Regions from separate parts of the Plantactinospora sp. B5E13 genome, predicted to be linked through region 3. Evidence: riboswitches for the same ligand, from Rfam matches in the RefSeq annotation. Region 3 holds a riboswitch; each other region holds the start of a gene.
The links. Region 3 has a riboswitch for cyclic di-AMP ahead of ABGB05_RS13480 (C39 family peptidase). Riboswitches for the same ligand answer to the same signal wherever they lie in the genome.
Positions count from the first base shown of each region.

Region 1 (2,261 bases), on a different contig from region 3:
CGCCCGGCCGGCGGGCGGGCCCCGGATGTCGGCGCAGACGACCAGGCCCCGGCCGCATTCCGCGACCGGGGCCTGTTGGTGTTGTCGGCCCTCCGACCCGGGGATCCGGGCCGGAGCCGTGGCCAGGATCAGGGGCGACCGAAGCCGGCAAGGCTGCCGACCGAGTCCATCCGCGCCATCTTGACCGGCTCACCGGCCGTGGAGGCGTGCACGATCCAGCCGTCGCCGACGTACATCCCGACGTGGCTGATCGGGGAGAAGTAGAAGACCAGGTCTCCGGGCTTCAGTTGGGAGCGGCTGACCCGGCTGGTGACGCTGTACTGCCGGGCGGCGTTGTGCGGCAGGGAGACGCCGGCCTGGGCCCACGACCGCAGGGTCAACCCGGAGCAGTCGTACGAGCCCGGTCCCTCGGCACCCCAGACGTACGGCTTGCCGATCTGGGCGCAGGCGTACTTGACCGCCGTACCCATGTCGCCGCCGGGGTAGGTCGCCGGACAGGGCGCGGGCCGCAGCGGGCCGCCGGCACCCCTGCCGTACGCCTCGATCCGCATCCGCTGCAGCTTGTCGATCTCGGAGTCGATCTGCTTCTTCTTCTTCGCCTGCTCGGCCTCGGTCTTGGTCAGCTCGGCGACCAGGGCGTCCAGCGGCGCCTTCTGCTCGGCCAACCGGTTCTTGAGGTCGACGACCGCCTGCACCTCGCGCTGCTCGCGGCGGGCGAACTGGTCGAGTACCGAGAGCTGGCCGATGAGCGTGCTCGGGGTCTTGTTGCTGAGCACGGCGTTCATCATCGAGGCGCGGTCACCCTTGTACGCCTCGACGGCGAACTCGCTGACCCGGTTCATCGCCGCGTCGATCTGCTTCTGCAGCGGGGCGATCTTGTCCTGCAGCTTCTTGGCCTGCTTCTTCTTCTTCGCCAGGTCCTCACGGGTGGCGTTGTGCTTTTCGATCAGCGGCTCGAGCTCGCGCCAGTTCTTGTCGATCTGGCTCTCGATCTCGGAGACCGACGGCTCGGCGACGGCGGGCGTCATGCCGACGAACAGCACGGCGACGCTGGCGATCGCGGCGAGTGTGGTGGTGAGGATGGACCGTCGCAAGCGGGTCTTCGTCGTCGGACCGCCGGCCTGGGCCGGGCGCGGGGACGACGACCGCGGGGCGGGGGCTGCCACCGGGGTCCGTACTCCTTCTTCCTCAAGTCCGCCTACCGGGTTAGCTGACGGGTTCGGGCGGGAAGAGATTCGCCCTACCGCTGACGCGCGGATTCACCCCATGGTGCCCGGGTCCCCGGTTCGTGTGAGTCGTTGATTTTGTCGACGATTCGGCGGTGTCGAGACGTGGTCGCCGGACTGGCGGCCTGCCACCGCCTCGACGGTCCCCAACATTAGAGAAGCCTGTTATCCAAACGCAACCCGTGAAAGCAGTTAATTCGCACCGCATCGGCCCGGTCGCGGATTGTGCGGGGGGACGATCGACAATTCACCACGTCGTTACACAGCCGTGAAAGTTTCCTACAGGGCGACAAGCGCAGGTGGCAGCTATTGACGGCCACGGTGTCCCGGGTGGATGGTGATCATCAGCCATCCCCGGTGACAGGAGGTCCCATGCTCCGGACACGAAGGCCGCTGACCAGGAGAATCGCGATCGGCACCGCCGTACTCGGCGCCGCGGCGCTGGTCCCGGTCGGCGCCACCCCGGCGGCGGGCGCACCGCCCACACCCGGCCGACAACAGGAGTACGCCGCCGCGGCGGCCGAGTTCGGCGTACCGGAGAGCGTGCTGCTCGCCGTCTCCTATCTGGAATCCCGCTGGGACAGCAACGCCGGCACCCCGAGCACCAGTGGCGGCTACGGCCCGATGCACCTCACCGACCACCGCCACGTCCGCTCACTCGGCGGCGCCGAACCCGAGCATGGCGAGGACCGGCGCGGCGATCCCGCCCGACCGGGCCCGGTCACCGGCCAGGCCGCCCCCGACGCCACGAGCCGGCCGACGGTCCCCGGCCAACCCAGCCCGGCCACCGCCACGGCCCCGGACGACCCCAGCGCGGACAGCCCGGGCTCCCAGACCCTGGACACCGCAGCCGGGCTCACCGGCGCCACCGAGACCGCCCTGCGCACCGACCCGGCGGCGAACATCCGGGGCGGGGCGGCACTGCTCGCAACGTACCAGCGGGACCTGGCCGGGCCGACGGGGCGGGCCAGCGACCCGGCGGCCTGGTACGGCGCGGTGGCCCGGTACGCCGGCAGCGACCAGGCGGACGCCGCC
Region 1 is NZ_JBDPLT010000034.1:1,345-3,605, forward strand. It holds gene ABGB05_RS25380 (NlpC/P60 family protein) at 129-1,094, opposite strand; cyclic di-AMP (ydaO/yuaA leader) riboswitch at 1,181-1,331, opposite strand; gene ABGB05_RS25385 (N-acetylmuramoyl-L-alanine amidase) at 1,599-2,261, shown strand, end outside.
Region 1: linked by a shared signal. The riboswitch ahead of ABGB05_RS25380 (NlpC/P60 family protein) and the one ahead of ABGB05_RS13480 (C39 family peptidase) in region 3 are both predicted to bind cyclic di-AMP.

Region 2 (2,261 bases), on a different contig from region 3:
GGTACTGCTCGGCTCTCGCGTGACGCCGCTTACAACATCGACACGTGCACGTGGTCCGTATGGTCACTGGCACCGCTGTAGGACGTCCAGCCGGTGGCCGGAGCCCAGATCTCCCTGTACCAGATCACGTACAGGATGCCGAGCCGGTCGGCGTTACGGACCAGGAAGGCGGCCAGGTTGTTGCCGTACTTCATCTGGTCGTTGTTCGCGGCCGGGGCGAACCCGCTGTTGAGCAGCGACCAGTCGCAGGCCCGCCCCTTGGGGTGCTCGTACGGCCCACCGGGGCGGTAACAACCGACGAACCGGTTGAAGCCGGCCCGCTTGACCTCCTTGTACATGTGCAGCGTACGAGCGGTGATGCAACCACCCGTGGTCGGATCATCCTGGTTGCAGGACAACGGCGGGAAGCCGTCGTCCATCCCCGGACCAGGCCGAGCAACCGGCGACTCCGCGTCGACCAGGCCCTTGTTCGGCCGACTCCGGCCACCGACCAGGGCGAGCGCCTTCTGCGCCTCGGTCCGTTGCTTGTCGATGACCTTGCGGGCATCCTTCTGCTTCTCAACCTCGGCGTCGACCGCTTCCTTGGCCGTGTTGACCTGCTCGCGTGCCTCGTTCAACCGGCGCAGCTTCTGGTTGTTGAGCAGGTTCAACTCGTTCAGGGCGGCGGCCCGGTCCAGGAAGGACTCCGACGACGAGCTGTTCAGCATCATCGACACGGCACTGAGCTTGCCCGCCCGGTAGGACTCCGCCGCGATCTCGCTCGCCTCCGGCGCGAGCGCGTCCAGTTCCGCCTGCGCCTCCTCGAGCTTCTTGGTGAGTTCCTTCTGCCGCTTCTGGGACTTCTTGAGCGCGGCGTTGGCCTCGGCGTACCGCTTCCCCGTCGTGGCGAGTACGTCACCGAGCAGCGGTGTCTCGACCTCCCCGTCCGGGCCCGGCTTGGGTGCCGCCGACGCCACAGACGGAGCCACGATCAGCGATGCCGCGGTGAGCAGTGCCAGGGCAAGCGCCAACCTTCGGCGTAGGGGTGCCCTCACATGTATCCCTTCCGTCGGCCGCCGACCGGGTTAGCTGACGGGTTCGGGATGGAAGATGTCCCTACCGCTGTCGCGGATTCACCCCGGGTACCTGGGTCCCCGGCTCGCCAGGTGGCGATTAGGCGGCGATCAGCGCCGGCACCATTTGGTCCCCGGCGGTGATATGAACGGCAGACAGCATACCCGGTTTCGCTTCCGTAATGGCAAGACCCGAATGCCCCGAAAAGCGTTGCGACACAACAACTATCAGTAATCACCGACGTGAGGAGTATCGACAGAGATCGTTCATCCGCGCTTTATTCACCATCCGCTGTCGGTTATTCACCAACCGCTCCGTGGCAGCGTAGGGGCGATAGGAAACCCTTCCGTCCTGACCGGTGGCCCGCCGCCCGGCCGGTCGTACCGTCCACCGGCCCAGGTCCGACCACCTACACGTTCCGTCACCGGTGACAGCGGGACAGCACCCGCCCGGCCGACACGGTCGGTGACCGGCGCTTTCCCGTACCCGCGACACGGTAGGCCCGCGCCCCGGCGGTTCAGCGCCCCCGGCGCACGGCGAGCCGCCGGGCCAGCACCGTCGCCCCGGCGGCGACAAGCCCGGTGGCCAGCAGTTCCCGGTGCCGGGACAACCAGAGTTGTGCACTCTGGACCCGGGACCGGTCGTCGAACGAACCGTGCGCCCCCGGGTCCGGCCCACCACCGTCGTCGACCGGCTGCCAGAGGTTGACCCGCCGATCCGGGTCGACCGGCTCGTCGGTCTGCTGCGACCGGTAGCCCGACCGGGCCAGATAGCGGTCCAGCAGGCCGGGCACCAGCCGGTTGCCGAGGATGGTGCCGACGGTGGAGGCGCCGACCCAGTACTCCCGCCGACCCGGCCGGTCGGCCGCGTACACCACGGCGCGGGCGGCCACCTCCGGTTGGTAGATCGGCGGCACCGGTTGGGGGCGGTTAGGCAACCGGGACAGCACCCAGTCGAACTGCGGCGTGTTCACCGCCGGAAGGTGCACCATGGTGACCCGCACGCCGGCCCGGTCGTGCAACAACTCGCAGCGCAGCGCCGAGGTGAACCCGGCGATGGCGTGCTTCGCACCACAGTACGCGGACTGCAGGGGCACCGACCGGTACGCCAGTGCCGAGCCCACCTGCACGATGGTTCCGGACCGACGCGGCAGCATCCGGTCCAGGGCCGCCCGGGTCCCGTGCACGTAGCCGAGGTAGGTCACCTCG
Region 2 is NZ_JBDPLT010000073.1:12,430-14,690, reverse strand. It holds gene ABGB05_RS35095 (hypothetical protein) at 30-1,034, opposite strand; cyclic di-AMP (ydaO/yuaA leader) riboswitch at 1,038-1,169, opposite strand; gene ABGB05_RS35090 (SDR family oxidoreductase) at 1,571-2,261, opposite strand, start outside.
Region 2: linked by a shared signal. The riboswitch ahead of ABGB05_RS35095 (hypothetical protein) and the one ahead of ABGB05_RS13480 (C39 family peptidase) in region 3 are both predicted to bind cyclic di-AMP.

Region 3 (2,261 bases):
GGCCGGGGTGCACGTCTGGTCACCGGTGTACAAGGTCAGCGCGCTGGGCAACGTGACCACCCATCCGGCGGCCCGGGGACAGGGCCTGGCCACCTCGGCGGTGGCCGCGCTCTGCCGGCGGCTGCTCGACACGGTCCGCTGGGTGACCCTGAACGTCCGGGCGGACAACACCGCCGCGATCGCCCTCTACCGACGTCTCGGTTTCACCCCGGTCGCCGAGTACGGCGAGTTTCGGTTCGGCCCGACGCAGGCCTGACCACCATGATGTGACCACCCGACCGGCCGGACCGCCAACCGGCCGGACCACCGACCAGCCGGGCCGGCGGACGCCGGGTACCAACCCGGCCGGCGGCCCCGGAAAGCCGACACCCCGCCCGGTGGATGTTCACCGGGCGGGGTGTCGCCGGCGGCGGGGAGGGATGCCACGCCGGCGGGCGGGATATCGGCGGTCCGGGGGCTCAGGCGGAGTAACCCCGGGTGGCGATCCAGTTCGCCAGGTTGATGGTGGTCATCCAGTAGGTGCTGTCCGAGCCGGGGATCGCCGGGTCAGCGATCTTGACGGTACGACCGTTGTCGCGGTAGCCGACCACGGTCAGGTAGTGCCCGCCTGGGTAGCTGTGCCCCATGCCGGCCGTGTCGACGGCCGACCCGGCGATGTTCGCCACCACCGCGTACCCGTTGCTGACCGCGTGCACGACGTCGGCCTGCAGCTGGTCCATCTGGGCGGGCGTCGCGGACTGGCCGGAGATCGCCGTGGTCCGGTAGAAGTCGGTCCCGATGACGCTGTTCAGGACCCGGGTGGTGTCCTCGGCCGAGTTCGTGCCGCTGGTCGTGGTGCCCAGCCGGCTCGCCACGGTGTCCTGGCTCGGCGACAGGTCGCGGGCGGTCAGGGCGATCCGGGTGGCGGCCGGGCCGCAGTAGTAGTAGGTCGTCTGGGCCTGGAAGTTGTAGTCCAGCGTCTTCGCCGCCGGCGCCGCGGGTGGCTCCGCCTTGACCGCCTTCTTCGCCTCGCCGGTCGGGCTCGCACCACCGGTCGCCGACGTGCTCGGGCTCGCCGTGTCGCCGCCGGCCGGAGTCGCCTGGTCCGTGGTGGCCGGGGTGATCGGCTGGACCGCCGCGCCGGCCTGACCACCGGCCGGGACGGAGCCGAGTTCCGCGACGGCGACGGTGGCGGCTCCGGTCGGGGCCGGCGCGTCCTGGGACGCGAGGACGACACCGCTGGTCGCGGCGGCGGCGAGGACCGCCGCCGTGGCGAGCGCGAACCGGTTCCGTCGACCGGACACGGCGGTTCGGAGTCGCTGGTTTATGGCGTGCTTCACAATTATCCTCCAGGGGGAAATGCGCATCGTCACCCATTCGGAAATGAATGGCGGTACGACGTTTCCGTCCGCTGTCGAGAATGCGACGCTATGCCGCGCGGACGGCGCGGAAATCATTCATCCATTGATTCGACACGGCATGGGCCGGCGCGGACGCGGAGGAAATGGCCGACCGGCACCGGAGGGACCGGCTCGGTTCCTGTTCGGGCCGGCAGGGCCGGGCCGATGTTCCGCGCAGCCGCCCGCGTCGGGGCGCTACCGGATCAGGAACCGTCGAGGCTCGGCGCCGGAACTACCGCCCCGGCCGGCTGAAGCGGGTCGGAGGCGCGGACCCGGGGTCCGGACGCGGTGCGGTACGGAAACTGGGGGGACGGGCCACGGCCCGGGTGGTGCGGCACGAACACGTACTCCTTCCTGCGCCGCCTACCGGGTTAGCTGACGGATTCGGGCGGGAAGGCCGCCCTACCGCGGGCCATGGCTCGCGGATTCACCCCAGATAACTGTGGGTCCCCGGCTCGTTCTGAACGACTCGGCGGGTCTGCTCCGGTGTCACCCGATGGCGACTTGACGGCCGGACCAGACGGGCCGACACTACTGGCCGCTCTCCGCCATTGCCAAGCCCTCCCAGCTGGCAAAACAGTGACCAGGACCGCGATTTGGCCGGGCCGGGACCGCCTCAGCGGAGGGCCGGGCGGTCGGCGGGATAAAGCAGCATGATCATGTACGGGTACGGTATGACGGAAATAGCCCGGTTAGCGGGTGCCCAGACGCCCGCAGGTCGGTGCGCCAGGTCGGTCGGTGGCACAGGGACCCCAGGAGGCACAGGTCGATGACAACGGTGCACGAAGCGACGTACGACCTGCTCCGGTCCCTCGGCCTGACAACGGTCTTCGGCAACCCCGGATCGACGGAGGAACCGTTCCTGAAGAACTTCCCCGCCGA
Region 3 is NZ_JBDPLT010000012.1:18,665-20,925, reverse strand. It holds gene ABGB05_RS13485 (GNAT family N-acetyltransferase) at 1-256, shown strand, start outside; gene ABGB05_RS13480 (C39 family peptidase) at 459-1,319, opposite strand; cyclic di-AMP (ydaO/yuaA leader) riboswitch at 1,725-1,864, opposite strand; gene mdlC (benzoylformate decarboxylase) at 2,149-2,261, shown strand, end outside.